DNA from 3 places in the Quadrisphaera sp. DSM 44207 genome. Region 3 is predicted to be linked to each of the others. Evidence: riboswitches for the same ligand, from Rfam matches in the RefSeq annotation. Region 3 holds a riboswitch; each other region holds the start of a gene.
The links. Region 3 has a riboswitch for S-adenosylmethionine ahead of BLS82_RS09160 (5-methyltetrahydropteroyltriglutamate--homocysteine S-methyltransferase). Riboswitches for the same ligand answer to the same signal wherever they lie in the genome.
Positions count from the first base shown of each region.

Region 1: it holds a riboswitch for S-adenosylmethionine, as region 3 does, so the genes downstream of both, BLS82_RS09820 (bifunctional o-acetylhomoserine/o-acetylserine sulfhydrylase) here and BLS82_RS09160 (5-methyltetrahydropteroyltriglutamate--homocysteine S-methyltransferase) in region 3, are expected to answer to the same signal.
Region 2: it holds a riboswitch for S-adenosylmethionine, as region 3 does, so the genes downstream of both, BLS82_RS06175 (methionine ABC transporter ATP-binding protein) here and BLS82_RS09160 (5-methyltetrahydropteroyltriglutamate--homocysteine S-methyltransferase) in region 3, are expected to answer to the same signal.

Region 1 covers NZ_FNKA01000002.1:777,819-783,982, forward strand. Annotated here, with positions in the region: gene BLS82_RS09800 (RNA polymerase sigma factor) at 1-667, opposite strand, end outside; gene BLS82_RS09805 (universal stress protein) at 909-1,313, opposite strand; gene BLS82_RS09810 (NUDIX domain-containing protein) at 1,443-1,997, shown strand; gene BLS82_RS09815 (homoserine O-acetyltransferase MetX) at 1,957-3,108, opposite strand; gene BLS82_RS09820 (bifunctional o-acetylhomoserine/o-acetylserine sulfhydrylase) at 3,147-4,463, opposite strand; SAM riboswitch class IV at 4,637-4,753, opposite strand; gene BLS82_RS09825 (DUF4192 domain-containing protein) at 4,798-5,949, opposite strand; gene BLS82_RS09830 (YkvA family protein) at 6,093-6,164, opposite strand, start outside.
Region 2 covers NZ_FNKA01000002.1:11,422-17,585, reverse strand. Annotated here, with positions in the region: gene BLS82_RS06180 (methionine ABC transporter permease) at 1-711, opposite strand, end outside; gene BLS82_RS06175 (methionine ABC transporter ATP-binding protein) at 735-1,796, opposite strand; SAM riboswitch class IV at 2,155-2,267, opposite strand; gene BLS82_RS06170 (leucyl aminopeptidase) at 2,433-3,965, shown strand; gene BLS82_RS06165 (oxidoreductase) at 4,026-4,376, opposite strand; gene lpdA (dihydrolipoyl dehydrogenase) at 4,479-5,867, shown strand; gene sucB (2-oxoglutarate dehydrogenase, E2 component, dihydrolipoamide succinyltransferase) at 5,966-6,164, shown strand, end outside.
Region 3 covers NZ_FNKA01000002.1:642,675-648,838, reverse strand. Annotated here, with positions in the region: gene mmuM (homocysteine S-methyltransferase) at 1-725, shown strand, start outside; gene BLS82_RS09165 (aldo/keto reductase) at 737-1,729, shown strand; gene BLS82_RS09160 (5-methyltetrahydropteroyltriglutamate--homocysteine S-methyltransferase) at 1,793-2,950, opposite strand; SAM riboswitch class IV at 3,010-3,129, opposite strand; gene aspS (aspartate--tRNA ligase) at 3,225-5,108, shown strand; gene BLS82_RS09150 (hemerythrin domain-containing protein) at 5,212-5,934, opposite strand; gene BLS82_RS09145 (vWA domain-containing protein) at 6,036-6,164, opposite strand, start outside.

The DNA of each region.
Region 1 (6,164 bases), 140 kb from region 3:
GCCGCCCGGCGGCGGCCTCGGGCTCGTCGGCGACGTCGGTCGCGACGTCCACGGCGACCTCCTGGTCGCCGTCGGCCTGCGCGATGGCGGCCTCGGCCTCGGCGTCGTCGCCGACGAGCGCCTGGATGTCCTCCGGGCTCTCCTCCAGGTCGACGTCCTCCACCTCGCCCGCGCCCGGACCCTCGGCGGCGGGCGCGGCGGCACCGGCGCCCGCGGCGCCCGCGGCGGGGCCCGTGGCGGGCGCCCCGGCGGTCTTCTTCGCCGCGGACCGGCTCGCGGGCTTGGTGGTGGTGCCGGTGGTGGCCTTCCCCGAGGGACGGCGCGGGGCGGGGGCTGCGGGATCGCCGCCGGTCGCGGCGCCGTCCTGCTCCAGCGTGGCGGTGGTGCGCGCGGCGACGGTGGTGGACGACGCCCGGCGGCTGGCGGCCGCGGAGACGCGGGCGGGGCGCGCGGGCTGGGCGGGCTCCTCCACGACGACGGCGACGTCAGCGGCCTCCAGCGCGCGCAGCACGGCCTTCATGCGCTTCATCGGCACCTGGGCGTCCTCGCAGGCCGACCGCAGCGAGGCGGCGGCCACGGACCCGGTGGCGCTGCCCTGGCGCAGCAGGTCCTGCAGGCTCGGGTGGCTGAACTCGGGCGGCAGGGAGGGGGTGGAGACCGACGACACGGACTGCCTTCCGTCGACTGGCGAACAGGTGGGCCGACCCGCTGCGGTGGCCCCCAGCGGTCGTCGTCCCGGAAAGGACAACGCCGCGAACCTGGAGGTCCTTCCCGATGCACGGACCGTCTTGGGCATGGGTCCCCAAGGACCTGGTCAAGCCATTGTGCCACGCCGGGGGTGGCGGCACGCGCCGGCAGCCCCGCGCGGGCGACGCCGGAGCGGACGGCGGGCGGGTGCGGGCGGGGCGCTACGGGGCCGGCTCGGCCTTGACGGCGAGCACCGGGCAGGGCGCCTCGAGCAGGATCCGCTGGGCGTTGGAGCCGAGGATGAGCTTGCCGACGGGGGTGCGCCGGCGCAGCCCGATGACGATGAGCTCGGCGTCGTGCTCGGCGGCCACGCCGATGATGTCGTCGGCCGGGTCCGGCCCGGAGCGCGGGTGCAGCTCGTGCGCGACGCCGGAGGCCGCCAGCCGCTGCGCCAGCTCCGCCCGGTCGGCCTCGGCGCGCTCGGGCTCGCGGCTGCCGGTGCGGGCGGGGCTGCGGCTGCTGTCGACGACGAGCAGGCGCGCACCGCGCAGCCGCGCCTCGTCCAGGGCGCGGGCGAGCGCGGCGCGGCCCTCGTCCGTGGCCACGTACCCCACCACGATCGCCATGGCGCAGCTCCTGTCCTCGGCCGCGGGGCCGCTGGGCGCCCGCCCGGCCGTCCCGGGTGGCTGTGGACGGTACCGGAACGGGCCGGGCCGCACCCGCCCGCGCCGCACCCGCCGCGTAGCGTGCGAGGCGTGGCGAGCGGGGACGGGAACGGCTGGACGACCTGCCGCTGCGGGCACCGGCACTGGGGCCTGCACGGCGCGGCGGGGCTGATGCTGCTGCGGCAGGTCCGGCCGCGCGGCGAGCGGGCGTCGGAGTCGCCGGCGCACGGGTCGTCGGCGCACGGGTGGCAGGCGCTGCTGCAGCTGCGGGCGGGGTGGACCGACGCCGGCGGCACGTGGGGCCTGCCCGGAGGGGCCGCCGACAGCCACGAGGGCGCCGCGGAGGCGGCGCTGCGCGAGTCGTGGGAGGAGACCGGCGTCGACCCGCGGGCGGTGCGGGTGCTGGCCGAGGTGGTCGCCACCGACCACGGCGACTGGGCCTACACCGTCGTCCTGGCCCGGGCCGAGCGCCCGGTGCACCCGCACGCGGCGAACGCCGAGAGCGACGAGGTGCGCTGGGTGGGGCTGGAGGAGGCGCCCGCGCTGCCGCTGCACCCGGGCCTGGCCGCGTCGTGGCCGCGGCTGCGCGCGGCGGTGGCCTCCCTCAGCGCGAGCCCGGCTCCAGGGCCAGCAGCTCCTCGGTGACCTTCTGCAGCGCCGCGACCTCGATGAGGAAGCCGTCGTGGCCGTACGCCGAGCTGACGAGGTCCAGCGGCGGCGCGCCCGGGACGCCGGTGGCGATCTCCTCCGACAGGTGCACGGGGTAGAGGCGGTCGGTGTCGACGGCGACGACGCGGGTGGCGGCGCGCACGCGGGAGAGGGCCGCCGCGACGCCGCCGCGGCCGCGGCCGACGTCGTGGGAGTCCATGGACTCGGTGAGCACGACGTAGGAGCCGGCGTCGAAGCGGCGGACCAGCTTCTCGGCGTGGTGGTCGAGGTAGGACTCCACCGCGAAGCGCCCGCCGCCGCCCAGGGGCTCCTCCCCCGGCTGCGGGGCGCGGCCGAAGCGGGCGTCGAGCTCGGCGGCCGAGCGGTAGGTGGTGTGCGCGATGCGCCGGGCGATGCCGAGCCCGGTGTGCGGGCCCCGCCCCGGCGGCGCGTCGTGGTAGTCGCCGCCGCGCCAGCCCGGGTCCGCGCGGATGGCCGCCAGCTGCGGGGCGCACCAGGCGATCTGGTCGGCCGTCGCGCGCGCGGTGGTCGCCACGGCCAGCAGCCGCTGCACCCGGGAGGGGTGGGTGACCGCCCACTCCACCGCCCGCATGCCGCCCATGGACCCGCCGACGACGGCGGCCCACGCGTCGACGCCGAGCGCGTCGGCCAGCCGGGCCTCGGCGGCCACCTGGTCGCGCACCGTCAGGTACGGGAAGCGGCTGCCCCACGGCCGGCCGTCGGGCGCGGGCGAGGCCGGCCCGGTCGTGCCCTGGCAGCCCCCGAGCACGTTGGGCGCCACGACGAACCAGCGGTCGGTGTCCAGGGCCCGGCCGGGGCCGACGAGCTCGCTCCACCAGCCCGCGGTGGGGTGGCCCGGCCCGGCCGGGCCGGTGACGTGGCTGTCGCCGGTGAGGGCGTGCAGCACCAGGACGGCGTTGTCGCGGCGCGGGGACAGCTCGCCCCAGGTCTCGTACGCCACGCGCACGGCCGGCAGGTGCCCGCCCGTCTCCAGGTCCAGGGCGCCGACGTCGGCGAAGCGGCGGCCGCCGGCCGGGTCGCCCTCGCGCCAGGCCGCGCTCGCGGGGACGGGGGGTGCGGTGCTCACCGGGACGGACGGTGCGGCGCTCACCGGAACAGCCTGCCTCACGCGCCCTTGGCCGCCGTGAACCCGGTCTCCAGGTCCGCGAGGAGGTCCTCGACGTGCTCGAGCCCGACGGACAGGCGCACCAGGCCCGGCGTCACGCCCGCGGCGCGCTGCTCCTCCTCGGTCAGCTGGCTGTGGGTGGTGGACGCCGGGTGGATCACCAGGCTGCGCACGTCGCCGATGTTGGCGACGTGGCTGTGCAGCACCAGCGCCTCGACGAAGCGCCGGCCGGCCTCGGCCCCGCCGTCGACCTCGAACGCGAGCACGCCCCCGGCGCCGCGGGGGGCGTACTTGCGCGCCCGCTCGTACCAGGGGCTGGAGGGCAGCCCGGCGTAGGAGACGGAGAGCACCTCGGGGCGCTGCTCGAGCCACTCGGCCACCCGCTGCGCGTTGGCGACGTGGCGCTCGACGCGCAGGCTGAGGGTCTCCAGGCCCTGGGCGATGAGGAAGGCGTTGAAGGGGGCGAGGGAGGCGCCGAGGTCGCGCAGCAGCTGCACGCGCGCCTTGAGGACGAAGGACAGGTTCGCCCCGAGCGGGCTGCCGACGCCGAGGTCGCGGGCGTAGACGAGGCCGTGGTAGCTGGCGTCGGGGGTGGTGAAGCCGGGGAAGCGCTGCGGGTCCGCGCCGTAGTCGAAGCGGCCGCCGTCGACGATGACGCCCCCGATGGCCGTGCCGTGCCCGCCGAGGTACTTCGTCGCCGAGTGCACGACGACGTCCGCGCCCCACTCCAGCGGGCGCACCAGGTAGGGGGTGGCGGTGGTGTTGTCCACCACCAGCGGCACCCCGACCTCGTGGGCCACCGCCGCCACGCCCTCGAGGTCGAGGACGTCCTGCTTGGGGTTGGAGATGGTCTCCCCGAAGAACGCCTTCGTGCGCGGGGTGGCCGCGGCCCGCCAGGAGCCGAGGTCGTCGGGGTCCGCCACGAACGAGACCTGCACGCCCAGCTTGGGGAAGGTGTGGCGGAGGAGGTTGTGCGTGCCGCCGTACAGGCTGGGGCTGGCGACGACGTGGTCACCGGCCTCGGCGACGTTGAGCAGGGCCAGCGCCTCCGCCGACTGCCCGGACGCGACGGCCAGCGCACCGACCCCGCCCTCCAGGGAGGCGAGGCGCTGCTCCACCACGTCCGTGGTGGGGTTCATCAGCCGCGTGTAGATGTTGCCGAGCTCGCGCAGGCCGAACAGGTCGGCGGCGTGCGCGCTGTCGCGGAAGACGTAGGACGTCGTCTGGTAGATCGGCAGCGCGCGGGCGCCCGTGGCGGCGTCCGGGACCTGCCCGGCGTGGATCTGGCGGGTCTCGAAGGACCACCCGTCGTTCATGCGCTCTCCTGCTGGTGGGGCGGCCGGGCCGCCGGGGGCGTCGGAGGGGTCCGCGACGGCGCGCCGCCCGCTCGACGCGGGCGCGGGCGGCGTGCTCGCAGCGCGTCGCGGCGGCCGCGTCAGCGGCAGCGTCGGGAAGTCATGGGGCGGCCCTCTCCTGCTGGGCCCCGCGGGGCCCGCGCTTGCCGCGGCACCGGTCGGTGCCGCGGCCCGGTCATCACCCGGGGCACCCCACCGCGGGCGGGGGTTGCCGGCCAGCGAGCCGGGGCTTGGCGCTGGCGCTCATGACCTGCGGGGAGGATAGGCGGGCGCCCGCGGCGGCCTCCACATCGTCTCAGCATGCGGACGACCCGCCGTCCGGGCGGGCGCCCGCGCTCCCCCGCTCCCGCCACGGCGGCAGCACCCCGCGACCGACCGCCTCGGCCACCAGCTGCGCGAGGCCGCAGTCGGGGTCGACCTCGAGCGCCAGGTCGGCCTGGACGGCGGCCTCGGAGCCCGCACCGCGCCACCAGGAGGTCCACGCGAGCACCGCGAGCGGCGCGGCGCGCCGCCGCCCGGAGGCCAGCCGCGCCAGCGCCTCCAGCAGCGCGCGGGCCGCCTCGGCCTCGTCCGGGTCCGGTGCGGGCCCGCCGGGCCGGGACAGGACGGCGTCGAGCGCCTGCGACAGCTCGCCGGCGTCCTCCTCCCCGGCCGCCAGCCGCTCCGGCGCCGACCCGGCGCCGGTGACGGTGCTCAGCAGGACGGCGTCGCGCAGGCGCACGTCGGCCACCGCCGCGAGCAGGCGCCCGGCCGCCTGCGGGGCCAGCAGGTCGGCGGCGAGGTCGTCGGCGCTGCGACCGGCGCGCACCCCCGCGGTGGTGGCCTCGAGCAGGTCGCGCCACCGCGCGAGCGCCCGCAGCCGCTCGGCGCGGCCGGCGGGACGCCGGGCGGCGCGCTGCGCAGCGCGCCGGGCGGCGGCACCGGCCGGGGCGAGGCGGGCCCGCACGGCGCGCCGGTGCTCCTCCTGGTCGGCCAGGACGCAGCTGCCGCGCCAGACCATCTCGGTGCCGACGAGCGTGGCGGCCACGTCCCCCAGGGGCTGGCCCTCCGGAGGGCAGCACGCCTGCTGGCAGGTGTAGGAGCGCAGCCGGCCGGCGCCGACGAGCCAGGCGTCCGCGAGCGCCACGCCCTCGGCGGCCAGGTCGCGGCGCACCGCGCGCACGAGGTCGTCGTGCTCGGGCCGCCCCGGCGGCCCGGTGCGGTCGGTGTGCACGAACAGGACGGCGCCGGTGGCCCCGTCGCGCGCCACCCGCTGCGCCAGGGCGCCGGTCGCGGCGCGCGGGCCGCCGGGGCGGGCGGCGAGGTCGACGCGGGCGACGAGGCCGGGCTCGTGCCGCTCGCCGCGCAGGCTGACGAGCACGAGGCTGTCGCGGGGGTGGAACCCGAGGGCGTGGGCGGCCAGGGCGATGAGGTCACGCGGGTCGCTGACCCGCAGCGTCGTCGTCATGCCCGCCACCGTGGCCCGCGCGGAGCGCCCGCGGCGGGCCGCCGAGGCCGCTTGTGGACGGTGCGGTGCCCGCCCGCGCCTGTGGGCGGGAGGTGGCGCGGCTCGGGGCGGCGCGGCTCGGTGAGCCGCGCCGCGCCGGGGGTTCAGTCGATGACCTCGCCGACGACGACGTCCGGGTCGGTCGGCGGGCGGCGGCGCCCGCCCGTGCCAGTGCC
Region 2 (6,164 bases), 630 kb from region 3:
GCCCGCGCGGCCGCGACGGGCGGTGCGCAGGTGCGGGGTGAGCCGGCGCACGAGCCGGTCGCCGACCAGCTGCACGAGGGCGACGGCGCCCACGAGGATCGCGATGGTCGTGATCATCACGGCGTGGTCGAAGCGCTGGTAGCCGTAGGTGACGGCCACGTAGCCGATGCCGCCGGCGCCGATCGTCCCGGCGATGGCCGAGTACTCGATCATCGCGATGGTGTTGATCGTCAGGCCGCCGACGACCAGCGGCGCCGCCTCGCTCAGCTGCACCGTGGTGATGATCTGCAGCGGGGAGGCGCCGGAGGCCCGGGCGACGCGCACGAGCTCCGGCGGGACGCTGCGCAGGGCGTTCTCGACGATGCGGGCGAAGAAGGCGGTGCCCGCCAGCGTCATGGGCACCACGGCGGCGGCGATGCCGATGTTGGTGCCGGTGATGAAGCGGGTCACCGGCACCAGGGCCGCCATGAGGATGAGGAACGGCAGGGAGCGCCCGACGCTGACGACCCAGCCGAGGGCGGTGTGCAGGGGCCGGTTCTCGAACAGCCCGCCGGGCGCCAGGTCGTGCACGAGGACGCCGAGGGGGACGCCGAGCGCGACGACGAGGACCATGACGACGCCGACCATGAGCAGCGTGTCGCCGAGGGCCGGGACGACGAGGGCGGGGATCTGTGCGAGCGGCGTGTCGCCGGAGGCGGTGAGCACGGGCAGGGCGGGGGTCGCCGGAACGGCGCTCACGCCACCGGCTCCAGCCGCGCGGCGGCGTCCGGGGCGGACGGCGCGGGGGCGGGGGGCTGCGCGGCGGCGGGAGCGCTGCCGGCGCCGCGGCCCGGGGCGAGGCCGAGGGCGCGCAGCACGCCCTCGACGCGCACCGGGTCGGTCCGCTCGTCGATGCGCACCGTGGCGCGCCCGACGGTCTGGCCGCCCACCGCGCCCACGGAGGCGTCGAGGAGGGCGACGTCGGCGTTGAGGGCGAGGGAGGCGCGCACGAGCCAGTCCCCCGGCACGTCCGGGGACCGGTAGGTCACCGACCACACCCCCGCGCGCGCCGGCCCGGCGTCCTCGCGGCGTCCGAGCAGGGCCGCGCCGAGGGCCGAGGACGGGTCGCGCAGCAGGTCCACGACGCGCCCGGACTCCCCGATCCGCCCGGCCTCGAGGCGGGCGGCGCGGTCGGCCACGTCCACGACGACGTCCATCTCGTGCGTGATGAAGAGGATGGACAGGCCCAGCTCGTCGCGCAGCTGCCGGACCAGGGCCACGACGGACGCCGTGGCCTCGGGGTCGAGGCCGGAGGTGGCCTCGTCGGCGAGCAGCACCGAGGGGCGCAGGGCGAGGGCGCGCGCGATGCCGACGCGCTGGCGCTGCCCTCCGGAGAGCTGGTGCGGGTAGTGGCGGGCGCGGTCGGCCAGGCCGACGCGGTCGAGCAGCTCGGCCACGCGCCGGCGCCGCTCCGCGGGCGTGACGCCCAGGTACCGCAGCGGCAGCGCCACGTTCTCCTCCGCGGTGCGGCGCGACTGCAGGCCGTCGGACTGGAAGATCGTGCCGATCTGGCGGCGCGCGGCGCGCAGGCGGCGCTCGCCGAGGGAGGACAGGTCCACCCCGCCCACGACGACCGACCCGGAGGTGGGCCGCTCGAGGAGGTTCACGCACTGCGCGAGGGTGCTCTTGCCGGCGCCGCTGGGGCCGACGATGGCGACGATCTCGCCGGTGCGCACGGTCAGGTCCAGGTGGTCCAGGACGACGGTGCGCCCCGGTCCGTGGCCGTAGGCCTTGGTCAGCTGGTCGAGCTCGATCACGGGGTCTCCGGGGGTGGGTGGACGGGTCGGCGGGCGCGGCGCGGCGCCCGCGGGGCGGGGCCGGCTGCGCGAGGGCAGGGGTGGGCCGGGCAGGGGTGGGCCGGGCAGGGGTGGGCCGGGCGAGGGCGGGCTGCGCCGGGCGCGGTCCAGGTCGGGTGCGCCCGTCCGGCTCGGGGGTGCGGGGCGGGGCCGCGCAGGAGCGCCGGTGCGCCGGTGGTCTCAGCGCGCCGCGGCGCCGGGGCCGGTCAGCGGTGGACGGCGGTGCGCGGCCCCCGGCGACACGGGTCGTCGCGGCGGGCGGGGCGGCGCGGCAGGTGGCGCGGGGCGGGGCACGGCGAGCAGCGCACGGAGCTCTCCTGGGTCGTCCTTACCAGGGCCGGTCGGCCGCTGGTCTGGTCATCACCCGGGGCACCCCACGACGAGGAGGGTTGCCGGCCAGCGAGCCGGGGCTTCGCGCTGGCGCTCATGACCGCAGGACGGAACCTGGCAGGCGGTGCGAGGTCCTGTCAAGCACCCGCCCGGGAGCGCGGCGCGCCGGCGCCGCGTCGCGCGCGGGTCCCGCCTCCCTGGCCGGGCGCGGTGTCGGGGCGCCTCGTTAAGGTTCTGCCCTGCCCGCCGCAGAACCCGAGGAGAGCCGTGCCCACGCTGACCGCCACCGCCAGGACGCTGCAGACCGTGCCGGCCGACGCGGTCGTGCTCGGCGTCGCCGCGGGCGCGAGCGGCGCGGGGCCCCGGCTGCTGGGGGCCGACGACCTGCCCGCGGAGCTGCGCGGGGTCCTGGGCGCCTCCCTGGCGGGCCTGGGCGTCACCGGCCGTCCCGACGAGGTGCGGCGCGTGCCGACCGCCGGCGCGCTGGGCGCCCCGGTCCTGGTGCTGACCGGGCTCGGCCGCGTCGGTGCCGCGGGCCCGGACGCCGAGGCCCTGCGCCGCGCCGCGGGAGCGGCCGTGCGCGAGCTGGCCGGCACGGGCTCCGTGGCGCTGGCGCTGCCGGCCGACGACGTCGACGCCGCCGCGGCGGTGGCCGAGGGGGCCCTGCTGGGCGCGTACGCGTACCGCGCCTACCGGCGCCGCAGCGCCGCGGAGCACCGCGCGCCCGTCGAGCAGCTGCTGCTCGTCACGCCGCTGCACCGCGAGCGCGCCCTGGAGGACCGCGTCGAGCGCGCCACCGTGCTGGCCGCGGCGGTCGCGGGCGCCCGCGACCTCGTCAACTGCCCGCCGGCCGACCTGTACCCGGCGTCCTTCGCCGACGCGGTGCGCGAGCGCGCCAAGGGCCTGCCCGTCAAGGTCACCGTGCTGGACGAGCAGGCGCTGGCCGAGGGCGGCTACGGCGGCATCCTCGGCGTCGGCCAGGGCTCCAGCCGTCCCCCGCGCCTGGTCGCGCTGTCCTACGCGCCCCGCGGCGCCAAGGCCCACCTCGCGCTGGTCGGCAAGGGCATCACGTTCGACTCCGGCGGCCTGTCGATCAAGCCGGCGGGCAGCATGGAGACGATGAAGTGCGACATGGCCGGCGCGGCGGCGGTCCTCGAGGCCGCGCTCGCCGTCGCGCGCCTCGGGCTGCCGGTGCGCGTGACGGCGTGGATGGCGCTCGCGGAGAACATGCCCTCGGGCACCGCCCAGCGGCCCTCCGACGTCCTGACGACCTACGGCGGGCGCACGGTGGAGGTGCTCAACACCGACGCCGAGGGCCGCCTGGTGCTCGCGGACGCGCTCGTGGCCGCCGGGGAGGAGCAGCCCGACGCCGTCGTCGACGTCGCGACCCTGACCGGCGCGCAGGTCGTCGCCCTCGGCACCCGCGTGTCGGCCGTCATGGGCGAGGACGACGCGTTCCGCGAGCGCGTGCTCGCCGCGGCCTCGCGCGCCGGTGAGCAGTTCTGGCCCATGCCGCTGCCGGAGGAGCTGCGGGCCAGCATGGACTCCCAGGTCGCCGACATCGCCAACATGGGCGACCGGATGGGCGGCATGCTGGTGGCAGGCCTGTTCCTGCGCGAGTTCGTCCCGCGCACCGGCGGCGGGAGCGCCCCCGAGGACGCACCGCGCCTGCCGTGGGCCCACCTGGACGTCGCCGGGCCGGCCTTCAACGAGGGCGCGCCGCACGGCTACACCGGCAAGGGCGGCACGGGCGTGGCCGTGCGCACGCTGGTGGCCCTCGCGGAGGACTACGTCTCCTGAGCCCTCACCCGCGGCTCCGGGCGCGGGCCCGCCGTCGGCCGGGTCGCTGCGGGCGGTGCCTCAGCCCGGCTGCTCGTCGCGGCGGCGGCGCGCCGTGTGCTCGCGCATCCGCTGCGGGTACCCGGTCTGGTTCACGTCGTACACCGGGATCCCGAGGCGCCGGGCGAAGGCCCACGCCGCGGCGGGGTCCGGCACGCGGCGGCGCGTCCACTCGCCGTCCTGCGCGACGAGCACCAGCGTCGTCGGCGTCACGGACGTCGCCGGCTCGACGTAGGCCTCCACGCCCGTGCGGGAGGCCGCGAAGGAGCGCAGGTGCTCGGCGTCCGCCCCGGAGCGGGCCCGCCACCCGCCCTCGGCCGCGGCGGCGGACGACCGCCGGCGGCGGCGCCACCACCGCGAGAGTAGGCCCACCCCGTCACGGTAGCCCTCGCGCCGCACCCGAGGGGCCGAGCGGGTGCGGGTGGTGCCAGGATGGACATGCTGCCCGCGCCACCGCTGTCGAAGGAGGGTCCCGTGGCCGAGTCGACCCACGAGCAGGTGTACGACGTCGTCGTCCTCGGCGGTGGGAGCGGCGGGTACGCCTGCGCCTTCCGCGCCGCGGAGCTGGGCATGAGCGTGGCGCTGGTCGAGAAGGACAAGCTCGGCGGCACGTGCCTGCACCGCGGATGCATCCCCACCAAGGCGCTGCTGCACGCCGCCGAGGTCGCCGACGCCGCCCGCGAGAGCGAGCAGTACGGCGTCCGCGCCAGCCTCGAGGGCATCGACATGGCGGGCGTCCACAAGTACAAGGACGGCGTCATCGGCCGCCTGTACAAGGGGCTGCAGGGCCTGGCCAAGGCCAACAAGGTGACGATCGTCGAGGGCGAGGGCCGGCTCGTCGCCGAGGACGCGGTCGAGGTCGGCGGCCAGCGCGTGCGGGGCCGCAACGTCGTGCTCGCCACGGGGTCCTACTCCCGCTCCCTGCCGGGGCTGGAGATCGGCGGCCGCGTGCTGACCAGCGACACCGCGCTGACCCTGGACCACGTGCCGGACAGGGCCGTCATCCTCGGCGGCGGGGTGATCGGCGTGGAGTTCGCCAGCGCCTGGAAGTCCTTCGGCGTCGACGTGACGATCGTCGAGGCCCTGCCGCGCCTGGTGCCGGCCGAGGACGCGGCGTGCAGCAAGGCGATCGAGCGCGCCTTCCGCAAGCGCAAGATCGACTTCAGGACGGGCGTGCGCTTCTCCGGCGTCGAGCAGACCGACGACGGCGTGACGGTCTCCCTCGAGGACGGTACGACGCTCGAGGCCGACTACCTGCTCGTCGCCGTCGGTCGCGGCCCCACGACCGCGGGTTTCGGCTACGAGGAGCAGGGCATCATCATCGACCGCGGGTTCGTCGTCACCGACGAGCGCCTGCGCACGGGCGTGGACGGCGTCTGGGCGGTGGGCGACATCGTGCCCGGCCTGCAGCTGGCGCACCGGGGCTTCGCCCAGGGCATCTTCGTCGCCGAGGAGATCGCCGGCCTCGACCCGATCCCGGTGATCGACTCCGGCGTGCCGCGGGTCACCTACAGCGACCCGGAGATCATCTCGGTGGGCCTCACCGAGGCGCAGTCGCGGGAGACCTACGGCGAGGACGCCGTCGAGGTCTACGAGTACAACCTCGCAGGCAACGGCCGCAGCCAGATCATCGGCACCCAGGGCTTCCTCAAGCTGGTGCGCCGCAAGGACGGCCCGCTCGTCGGCATCCACGGCGTCGGCTCCCGGATCAGCGAGCAGGTCGGCGAGGCGCAGCTGATCGTCAACTGGGAGGCGTACCCCGAGGAGGTCGCGCAGCTGATCCACGCGCACCCGACCCAGAACGAGGCCATGGGCGAGGCGCACCTGGCCCTGGCCGGCAAGCCGCTGCACGCCCACGGCTGACCCCACGGCTGACGGGCCGCCTGCCCACCCGCACCTCGCACCGCTCCCAGCGACGACGATCACCGGCCGGGACCCCGGCCGGTGAGACAGGAGACCTGATGTCCGAGTCCGTGCAGATGCCCGCCCTCGGGGAGAGCGTCACCGAGGGGACCGTCACCCGCTGGCTGAAGCAGGTCGGCGAGCGGGTCGAGGTCGACGAGCCGCTGCTCGAGGTCTCCACGGACAAGGTCGACACCGAGATCCCCTCCCCCGTCGCGGGAGTGCTGCAGGAGATCCTCGTCGCCGAGGACGAGACCG
Region 3 (6,164 bases):
CCTACGACGGGCTCGCGGCGGTCGGGGTCGGGCCGGAGGAGGTCGACGTCCTGCTGCGCCGCAGCGTCGAGCTCGCGCGCCGGGCCGTCGCGGAGCACGCCGGGGCCAGCGGGGACGAGCGGCCGCGGTGGGTCGCGGCGTCGGTCGGCCCCTGGGGCGCGGCGCGCGGGGACGGCTCGGAGTACCGCGGCGACACCGCGCTGTCGGTGCGGCAGCTGCGCGCGTGGCACCGGCGGCGCCTGCAGGTGCTCGCGGCGGCGGGCGCCGACGTCCTGGCCTTGGAGACGGTGCCCGGCGCGGCGGAGGCCGAGGCGCTGCTCGCGGAGCTGGCCGACCTCGAGGGCGCGAGCAGCAGCGGCCCCGCGGCGTGGCTGTCGCTGACGTGCGCCGGCGGTCGCACCCGGGCGGGGGAGGCGGCGGCCGACGCGTTCGCGCTGGCGCGCGGGGTGCCCGGGGTCCTCGCGGTCGGGGTCAACTGCTGCGAGCCGCAGGACGCCGCCGCGCTGGTGCCGGTCGCGGTCGCGGCGTGCGACCTGCCGGCCGTGGTCTACCCCAACAGCGGGGAGGTCTGGGACGCGCGGGCGCGGCGCTGGCGCGGTGCGGCGGCGCCCGTGGCGGACGGCGTGGACACCTGGGTCGCCCACGACGCGCGGCTGGTGGGCGGGTGCTGCCGCGTCGGCCCGGACCAGGTCGCTGGGATCGCCGCCCGGGTGGCTCCGGCGTAGGGTCGCTGGGCGTGGAGCAGAGGACCCTCGGCCGCACGGGCCGCGCCGTCAGCGTCGTCGGACTGGGCTGCTGGCAGCTGGGGGGTGACTGGGGCGAGGTCTCCGAGGACGACGCCCTGGCCACCCTGCACGCCGCGGTGGAGGCGGGGGTCACCCTGCTGGACACCGCGGACGTGTACGGCGACGGCCGCAGCGAGCAGCTGATCGCGCGGTTCCTGCGCGACCTGCCGGAGGCGGACCGCCCGTTCGTCGCCACGAAGGCCGGGCGCCGCGCCGACCCGCACGTGCCCGAGCAGTACACGGCGCAGAACCTGCGCGCGTGGGTCGACCGCAGCCGGCGCAACCTCGGCGCGCAGACCCTGGACCTGGTGCAGCTGCACTGCCCGCCCACGCCCGTCTACGGCGCGGACGCCGTCTTCGACGCCCTCGACCAGCTGGTCGCCGACGGCGCGGTCGCCGCCTACGGGGTCTCGGTGGAGACCGTCGAGGAGGCGCTGACGGCCATCGCCCGGCCCGGGGTGGCGAGCGTGCAGATCATCCTCAACGCGTTCCGGCGCAAGCCGCTGGAGCGGGTGCTCCCGGCGGCGCGGGAGGCCGGGGTGGGGATCCTGGCGCGGGTGCCGCTGGCGAGCGGGCTGCTGACGGGCACGTACGACGAGGGCACGACCTTCGCGGCGGACGACCACCGCAGCTACAACCGCCACGGCGAGGCGTTCGACGTGGGCGAGACCTTCGCCGGCGTCCCCTACGAGGTCGGGGTGGCCGCGGCGAAGGAGGTCGCCGCCCTGGCCGCCGAGCAGGACGTGCCGACGTCCGCGCTGGCCCTGCGGTGGATCCTCGACCAGCCGGGCGTGACCTCCGTGATCCCGGGGGCGCGCAACCCGCGGCAGGCGCGGGCGAACGCCGCCGCGGCCGACCTGGCGCCGCTGGGCGCCGACGTCCTCGCGCAGCTGGAGCGCGTCTACGACCAGAGCGTCCGCGAGCACGTGCACGACCGCTGGTGAGCGGGCAGGGCGTGCGGTCCCGCCGTCCCCCGCGCGGCGGGACCGCACACCCGGCCGGGGGCGTCAGCCCCAGACCTCCTCGGCGACCTGCACGACCTGGCGCAGCTTCGCCCACTGCTGCTCCTGCGTGAGGTCGTTGCCCTCCTCGGTGGAGGAGAAGCCGCACTGCGTGCCGAGCGCCAGCTGCTCGACCGGCGCGTAGCGGGCGGCCTCCTCGATCCGGCGCAGCAGGGCGTCGCGGCCCTCCAGCCGCGGCGTCTTGGTCGTGACGAACCCGAGGACGACGCGCTTGCCGGGCGGCAGGAGGCGCAGCACGTCGAGGGAGCCGGAGCGGGCGTCGTCGAACTCGAGGACGTACCCGTCGACGTCGAGGGTGTTGAACAGCGCGTCGGCGACCACGTCGTACCCGCCCGACAGCGCCCAGGCGGAGCGGAAGTTGCCGCGGCACAGGTGCGTGGCCACCGTCAGGCCCTCGGGGCGCCCGGCCAGGGCGGCGTTGAACTGGGCGATGAAGCCGCCCAGCAGCTCCTCGCCGCGCCCGCGGTACTGCTCGTCGCCGAAGAAGGTCAGGCTCACGTCGTCGACCTGCAGGTAGGTCAGCCCGGCGGCGTGCACGCGCCGCACCTGCTCGGCGTAGGCGGCGGCGACGTCGGCGCGCAGCTGCTCCTCGTCGTCGTAGACGTCCTCGTACCGCAGCGGCGCGAACGCGTTGTGGACGTGGTTGGGCGAGGGGATCGTCAGCTTCGGCGTCGCGCCGGTGCCGGCCTCGGCCACGGCCCGCTGCAGGAAGGCGAGGTGGTCGGCGAAGACGGTCTCCGCCAGGTGCACCCGCCCGCTGGCGCGCGCCGACGTCAGGGGGACGTCGATGCGCTGGCCGTCCTGGCCGACGAAGGGGACCGAGAACGCCTGGTCCGGCTCGATCCCGCCCAGGGAGAAGACGAAGTCCTCGTGCCAGTAGTGGCGGCGCAGCTCCCCGTCCGTGGCCACGCGCAGGCCGACCTCGCCCTGGCGGCGCACGACCTCGCGCACGGCCTCGTCCTCGACGGCGCGCAGCTCCTCGGCGCCGATCCGCCCGGCGGCCGCGCGGGCGCGCGCCTCGCGAACGGCGGGCGGGCGCAGGAGGCTGCCCACGTGGTCGGCCGGGAACGGTGGCACGTGCGCGGTCGAGGTCGCGCCGGCGACGGTCGTGGGGGTGAGCCGGTCGGTGGTGCTCGTGCTCATGGCGTGCTCCTCGTGCGGAACGCCGCGCAGGCGGCGTCGACGACACGGCCGACGGGCGTCGTCCGCGCTTGACGCGCCCAGCCGGTGCCGGGTCGCGCCCCGGTCATCACCCGGGGCACCCCGCCGCGGAGGAGGGTTGCCGGCCAGCCACCCGGGGGTTCGCGCTGGCGCTCGTGACCTGGGACCGACGCTAGCGCCGGCCACTACGATCTGTCGACGTCCCCGCGCCGGACCTGGACCCCGGCGCGCTGCATCCCCCCGGAAGGACCACCGCGTGCTCCGCACCCACGAGGCCGGCACCCTGCGCGCCGACCACGACGGCCGCAGCGTCACCCTCGCCGGGTGGGTGGCGCGGCGCCGGGACCACGGCGGCGTGGCGTTCGTGGACCTGCGCGACGCCTCGGGCGTCGTCCAGGTCGTCGTCCGCGACGAGGTGCTGGAGTCCTCCGGCGCGCACGGGCTGCGCAACGAGTACTGCGTCCAGGTCGTCGGGGCGGTGCGCCTGCGCCCGGTCGGCAACGAGAACCCGGCGCTGCCCACCGGCGAGGTGGAGGTGGACGCCGCGCAGCTGGTCGTGCTGTCCGAGTCCGCGCCGCTGCCCTTCCCGATCGAGGCGGCCGGTGAGCAGGGCGAGCGCGCGCCGGGGGAGGAGGTGCGGCTGCGCTACCGCTACCTGGACCTGCGCCGTCCCGGGCCCGCCGCCGCGATCCGGCTGCGCAGCGACGTCAACCGCGCCGCCCGCGAGGTGCTCGCCTCCCACCGGTTCGTGGAGGTGGAGACCCCCACGCTGACGCGCTCGACGCCCGAGGGCGCGCGCGACTTCCTCGTGCCGGCGCGCCTGGCGCCGGGCTCCTGGTACGCGCTGCCGCAGAGCCCGCAGCTGTTCAAGCAGCTGCTCATGGTCGCCGGCCTGGAGCGGTACTTCCAGATCGCGCGGTGCTACCGCGACGAGGACTTCCGCGCCGACCGGCAGCCGGAGTTCACCCAGCTCGACGTGGAGATGAGCTTCGTCGGCCAGGACGACGTGATCGCCCTCGCCGAGGAGGTCCTCGTGGCGCTGTGGGCGCTGGTCGGCCACACCCTCGACACCCCGATCCCGCGCCTGACGTACGCCGAGGCCATGGCCCGCTACGGCTCCGACAAGCCCGACCTGCGCTTCGGCGTCGAGCTGGTGGAGTGCACCGGCTACTTCGCCAACACCCCGTTCCGGGTCTTCCAGGCGCCCTACGTCGGCGCGGTGGTGATGCCGGGCGGGGCGAGCCAGCCGCGCAAGCAGCTCGACGCCTGGCAGGAGTGGGCCAAGCAGCGCGGGCACCGCGGCCTGGCCTACGTGCTCGTCGGGGAGGACGGCGCGCTGTCCGGTCCCGTGGCCAAGAACCTCTCGCCGGCCGAGCGCGAGGGCCTGGCCCAGCACGTGGGCGCCGTCCCGGGGGACTGCGTCTTCTTCGCCGCCGGCCCGCGCTCGTCCGCCCGCGCGCTGCTGGGGGCGGCGCGCCTGGAGATCGGCCGGCGCTGCGACCTGATCGACCCCACCGCGTGGCAGTTCGTGTGGGTCGTCGACGCGCCGCTGTTCGAGCGCGCCGACGAGAGCGACGACGTCGCGGTCGGCACCGGCACGTGGACGGCGGTGCACCACGCGTTCACCTCGCCCAAGCCGGAGTCGACGGGCACCTTCGACACCGACCCCGAGCACGCCCTCGCCCACGCCTACGACATCGTCTGCAACGGCAACGAGATCGGCGGCGGCTCGATCCGCATCCACGACCGCGCCGTGCAGGAGCGGGTCTTCGCCGTGTTGGGCCTGTCGCAGGCCGAGGCGCGGGAGAAGTTCGGCTTCCTGCTCGACGCCTTCTCCTACGGCGCCCCGCCGCACGGCGGCATCGCGTTCGGCTGGGACAGGATCACGGCGCTGCTGGCGGGCGCGGACTCCATCCGCGAGGTGATCGCCTTCCCCAAGTCCGGCGGCGGCTACGACCCGCTGACCGGTGCGCCGGCGCCGATCACCGGGCAGCAGCGCGCCGAGGCCGGGGTGGACGCCGTCCCGGGCGCCGTCCCGGCGCGCGGCCCGAGGCCGGGTGGTGCGGGCGGGACGGGTGGTTCGGGTGGTGCGGGTGGTCCGGAGCAGCCGGTCGCCGCGAGCGCCCCAGCCTCGACCTGACCGGCCCCACCCTCCTCGTCGTGATCTTGCAGTTCCGGACCGCGGTCGGTCCGGAACTGCAAGATCACGACGAGAGGATGGAGGAGGGCACGACGACGGGGCGTCAGCGGCGGCTGAAGGCCCTCGCGCCGGCGCCGAGCGCGGTGGCCGCGGCCAGCCCGGCGGTCCCGGCGAGCGCCCAGCGCCCCGCCGCGCGCCGCGCCGTGCCGCGGGGGGCGACGTCGTCCACGACGTCCTTGACCCGGTCGCTGACCGACAGCCCCAGCGCCGCCAGGGCGTTCCACGGCGGGCGCCGGGAGATCTTCGGGTGGGGGCGCGTCGGGGACGCCTCGCGCGACGCCTCCCACGCGTCGCCGATGGCCCGCAGCTCGTCTGCGCTGACCCGCTGCTGCAGCCGGGGCAGCAGCACGTCCTCCTCGTGGCGGGCGTCGTCGTCGATCGCGGCGAACACCCGCCGGGCCAGCCCCTCGTAGCGGGGCGAGCGGGGATCGGCGTCCTGCAGCTGGGTCAGCAGGTCGTTGATCTCCTGGTGGTCGCCCTCGATGTGGGCGGTCAGCTCGTCGCCGTCCGGGCCGGGGAAGGAGCGGCGGTAGGCCGGGAAGAGGACGGTCTCCTCGGCGAAGGCGTGCCGCAGGGCCCGCTCGGCGAGCTCGGCCATGATCCGCCCGCGGGCGTCCGGGTCGCTCTCGGCGTCGAACGCCCGGCGGAAGCGGTGGAAGTCGACGTGGTCCGCCTGCTGGCGCGCCAGGATGCTGCGCGGGCCGCCCTGCTCGTCCTGGGACTGCTCGGCGACCGAGCGCAGGCCGCCCTGCGGTGCTGGTGACATGCCCCGGCCCTACCCGCACCCCGGCCCGGGCACGCGCGCGCCCGGGCCGGGGTGCGGGTAGGATCACGCGGTCAGCGCGCGCGGGCGCGGCTGACCGGCGCTCAGCCGGCCCGGCGGCGCGAGGCGCGCGAGCGCAGGTAGTCGCCGACGACGAACTCGCCGAGCCGGTCCGGCGACGGCGCGAAGACCCGGCCCCCGTTGCGGCGCGCGATCGCGTCGACGAAGCGGCG